Regions from separate parts of the Acidovorax radicis genome, predicted to be linked through region 2. Evidence: predicted binding sites of a transcription regulator. Region 2 holds the regulator's gene; the other holds the start of a gene.
What was found. The regulator FliA, encoded in region 2, starts transcription of late flagellar genes. The targets are predictions, from matches to a motif close to CTAAAGTTTNNNNNNNNNNNGCCGNTA.

Region 1: the regulator FliA is predicted to act here: its motif matches at 1,312-1,338, upstream of KI609_RS10050 (FlxA-like family protein).

Annotation. Positions count from the first base shown of each region.
Region 1 covers NZ_CP075184.1:2,202,859-2,205,250, forward strand. The annotation lists gene KI609_RS10040 (DUF1003 domain-containing protein) at 1-80, shown strand, start outside; gene KI609_RS10045 (hypothetical protein) at 213-857, shown strand; gene KI609_RS10050 (FlxA-like family protein) at 963-1,304, opposite strand; gene KI609_RS10055 (PhnD/SsuA/transferrin family substrate-binding protein) at 1,429-2,392, opposite strand, start outside.
Region 2 covers NZ_CP075184.1:4,391,333-4,393,724, reverse strand. The annotation lists gene flgM (flagellar biosynthesis anti-sigma factor FlgM) at 1-286, shown strand, start outside; gene KI609_RS20100 (hypothetical protein) at 345-719, shown strand; gene KI609_RS20095 (RNA polymerase sigma factor FliA) at 811-1,527, opposite strand; gene KI609_RS20090 (hypothetical protein) at 1,532-2,329, opposite strand; gene flhF (flagellar biosynthesis protein FlhF) at 2,322-2,392, opposite strand, start outside.

The DNA.
Region 1 (2,392 bases), 2.2 Mb from region 2:
CCCGTGAACTGGCGGCACGTCTGGAGGCGTTGACCGTTGAGATTCATCAGCGTTTTGTGGCGCCTGCCGGGCAGGCCTGAGACGCCTGGAATCTTCCGCCGCTCGTTGCTGTCATTGCGTATGCACACTCCAACAAAGCCGTCGCTTGTTGTGCGCACCCGATGGCCTGATTGTTTTATCCGCCCGTGCGCCGATCACCACAGGAAATCGCCATGAACCTGCCCCTTCCTTTCTCACCTGCACCAGCGCCTGCACAGGCGGCCTTGCCATTGGCGCCCGCCGTGAACCTGGCGGTGGATATCAAGGCGCTTTACCACCGCGTGCGCGCGGTGTGCCCACCTGGTCAGTGGGTGACCGCGTTTCACTTGGGGAACGAACACACGCTGATGGCGTCCGGCATGGAGGCCACATCGCCGTCCATCATGCTGACCCTCGCGCTAGGGCGCTTGAAGACGGCGCGTGACTTTTTTCGCAGTGACCTGCCCACGCCACTGGAGTTGGAAACAGCAATTGCCGAGGTGGAGGATGAAGTGTATGCCGCACATGTGCGCCATCGCCTTTGGGTGCCTCAAGGGGCGCTGGTGGTGCCTTACGCAGCAGATCCGGCACTGCATGACTTGGCCACTTTGGCAGGCGTCGCCGCCGGGGCGCAGCGGTTGTTGACAATAGATGCGGTGGAGCGCCTGTTCAACCGCCTGACAGCCGTCTCGCAAGGGAGGCCCGCTGCGCATGAAGGACTGCCAGCCAGCGCAGCTTTTGCCGCTGCCTTGCTGGTGCTGCGCGAGCTGATGCACCATATGCCGTTCAAAACGCTCGTGCTGTTACCACCAGCCGATGTAGCGACTCATTTCGAATGAAAATGGGTATTTGCGCAATAGCCATAAGCGCTAGCAGCTATAAATTAAATAGCAATATGGCACAAGGCAGGCGCGCTTTTGCGCGTTGAATACGTGGCCCGCGTGTCAGGCAAAGGTGTCCACGTTGTTGCCAAGGCCTGGCGTTTTACCGCTGGTCGACGGTGTTTTAGTGTCAGATTTTTTGGCGTCTTGCGCCTGTTGCAGCTTGTCGGCCTGGTCTTGCTGGTTTTGGCGCTGAATGGCCGCAATCTGCTGCTGCACCATCTGGATCTGGGCCTGCAGCAGTTTGACCTTCTCCTGCTTGGCCTTGGCATCCATGTCTTGTGAGGCCACACCGCGCAGTTCCTCGGTCAGCTCGCGCAGCTGCTTTTGGAGTTTGGCAACGTCATTGCCGCCGCGGGCGCCCGAGGTGGCGCCAGAAGAAGAGGTGGCAATGGAGATCTGCATACCTTGTTATCGACAGGTGGGTGGAAACCTTAAGCGGTGTGGTGGGCGCAGCCCGTGGAGCCGGGCTCGCACCCGCACGCATGGGGCGCTGAAAACGCCAGCGCTCTCGGCGCCAGCGGCCTGCTTATTTGCCTGCTGCCTTGGCGGCGCCTGCCTTCTGGGTCTTGTTGTAGACCTCCATCACGGTGGCGAAGTCGCGATCAAAGTTGATGGGCAAGAAGGTGTCGTTGCCTGGCAGCAACTGGCGCAGTTTGGGTGAGAAGTTGTAGGCGTAAGAACACTTTTTCACGCGGGCCTGCAGGTCGGGCGATACGTCTTTGCCCAGCGTCCATGTCTCGGTCATGAATGGGGGGCTCTCCCACAGGGTGCGGATGCTGGAGCCTTTCACTTCGCCCTTGACCACCATGCGCTGGTAAAGATCGCTGGCCACGGCGGCTGCAGGGTAGAACCCATGCATCACACCCGTGACAGAACGCTCATGGCCCTTGGAGAACACCACTTCATAGTTTTGATCGGGCACCAGGCCAATGGCTGGGAACAACGCACGGGGCGCCAGGTTGCCCGAGTTGGACGTCGGTGTGGTGTGTGCGATCTTCGCGCCTACGAGGTCCTTGGGTTGTTTGTAAGGGCTGTCGACACGCGTGATCAGGATCAGCTTGTAGGAGTTGCGCACGCCGCTGGCCTTGTTGCCGGGCACGCCAAACGGGGCGGGCTGGCCGGCTGCCACCAACTGGGGCACCAGCCCCGGGTTCACCTGGGCCAACTGCACCTTGCCGGCGATGAGGTCGCCAATCAGTTCTTTTTCACCCAGGGTGTCGATGTTGGTGCTGCGCTCCAGCGATTCGCCCTGCTGGTTCTGCAGATCGATGTTGCCGCAACGTGCGAGGTGGTTGAAATAGTCACCCCACACCAGCATCGTTTCGCTCTTGTCGTAGGTTTTTGGCATGGCAACCACCAGCTTTTCGCGAGGGCCGCCAAAGCTGGGGGCGGGAGCCGGTGCTGGTGCGGCAGCGCGCGCCGTTGCGCGGTTGTGGGTCGCGCTGTTGCCGTCCGTTTGTGCGGCCACCGGGCCGAAGATCACGGTAGCG
Region 2 (2,392 bases):
GTTGGCGCAGGCAGGGCTTGCCAAGCAAGCCAAAAGCCCTGCGGTTGCTGCTGAAGGGGCTGCCAAAGATGCTGTGGCGAAGTCAGCCGCCGGTGTGCCGGTCACGGTCTCTATGGCTGCACGAGCACTCAGCCCATCCAGCCGCACTACAGGCGATTTTGATGCCAGCAAAGTCAAGTCGGTTCGCACGGCTATTGAGAAGGGCGAATTTTCTGTGGACGCAGAAGCGGTCGCTGATCGGATGCTGTCCAATGCGCAGGAGATTCTGTCCCGTTCGCGGGGTTGATTTCAGTTGTTCAGTTGATATGTCTTTGCAGCTGACATGATCCGTCGCACAATGGGCCATGTTGCTGGAAGAATCCCTCACAGCTGTTGAGCAGCTGATCGAAAAAGTTTCTGCTGCGCTTCTCGCGGCAGACCCCTCCTCCCTGGAAAAAAACAGTACGGCGCTGCGCGATGCTGCGGCGCAGTTTGCTCGCGTGCTGGAGCAGTCTGCGACACGCGGCATGCCCCTGCCGTCGTCGATACAAAAGCGGTTGGATGCTGTCGGCGCGATGCTGGTGGTGCACCGTGAGAGTCTCGCCCGCCTTTCCGTGACAACAGACCGCCAAGTCGCGGGATTGCTACCTCCGGCAGACCCGGCATCTACTTACAGCAATGGTCTGGGTGCGCGTGCCGCCAAACCCGGTGTCGCCCGTATCTATCGCTCGGCGGGCTGATAGCCGGGGTGCTGCGCGTTCAGTCGCCCCAACGTGCTGAGCGCATGAAAAGAAAAAAGGGGGGCGGGCTGGTGATGTGTGCTGTAAGCGCTCAATGCGCCCGCATCTTGGCGCGCAGGCGAGCGATGGACTGGCTATGCAGTTGGCACACCCTGGATTCTGTGACACCCAGCACCGCTGCGATCTCTTTGAGATTCATGTCATGTTCGTAGTACATACCCATGATGTACTGCTCGCGCTCCGGCAGGCCCTTGATGGCATTGACTAACGACGCTTTGAGGCGATGGTCCCGCAGTAACTCCACCGGGTCTGCATCGCTATCGGCCACATGGCGGTCCAGAAAACCATCATCGTCTTCATTGCCCCGCGTCATGTCCTCAAGATACACCAGTTGGGTACCGCGAACCTTGCCCAGCAGCGACTGGTAGTCCACCAGGGTCATCCCCATTTCAGCGGCGATCTCTGACTCCAGGGCGCTTCTCCCGAGCTTTTGTTCCAGTCGGTTGACGGCCTGCTCAATGTCCTTCTGGCTTTTGCGGGAGCTGCGCGACATCCAGTCGCCTTCGCGCAGCTCGTCCAGCATGGCGCCCCGGATGCGCTGGGTGGCAAAGGTCTCAAACTGCACGCCTTGCGCGGCTTCATAGCGCGAAAGCGCTTCTGCCAAGCCCATCATGCCTACCTGGATCAGGTCATCCAGCTCAACATTGGGAGGCAGCTTGGCGATCATGTGGTGCGCAATTCTTCTGACCAGCGGGAGGTGCTGGCGAATCATGGCATCGCGATCAAGCTGGCCTTTGGCGGTGTACATCAGATCAGTGGCTCCGGACAAAATGGGCAGGTGTTCCTGTCATGTTGCTGGGCGGTGGCGCAGTCAGCGCCTCGTCCATCGTGCCCGCATTCTCCAGGAGTTGCAAGGCCAGGCGCTGCAGATCCTGGGGATTCTGGGTTGCGATCGTCGTGGTGCGCACGGGGGCTCCCAAATGCCGCTCCGCACACGACTGCAGGGTTTGCAACCCAAACTGCGCCCTGCGGCGCTCCGACGCTGTGTTCCCCTGAAGCAGCGCGGCCACCATGCAAGGCAAACCAGTGTGAAGCGCTATCTGCTTGAGGCTCTTGTAGCTGGTCAAGACACCCGCAGAGCCTCGGCCCATCACCACCAACGGGATGGTTGCCGTGTGCGTCAACAATGGCCCCAACGTGGCGGCTGGCGCATGCAACACCACGAGCCCATAGGTTCGAAAGCAGGGCAGCAGGCCTTCGAGCGGGGATGCATGAGCGCGGCCCGCGTTTCGGCTGAGGTACTGGAGGCCGCGGGCTGCGGGAATCACGGCCAGAGACGATGCGGCGGCCCCTGTGTTCAGGTGTGCGCCCTCGTCCCACGGGGTCTGTTGCATGAGATGGAAGAGCCCCGGGCTTTCTTCGGTCTCTTGCGCAGTGCCATCAAGCACAACCACCGGGTAGCCAAGCCGCTGCAAGCTCGCGCATATCTGCCATAGCGTCTCCAGACCATTGCCTGTATTGCCCTGGCTTGCCACTGCCAATACCCGCACGCCGGATTGCGGCGTGAAGCTGTGAAGACCGGCAGCCTGGTGAAAACCAAGATCAAGCATCGACCAGCCCTCCCTCCGTTACCGAGTCGGGGGAGTGGGAGAAAAAGAAATTCAAATCCGTGG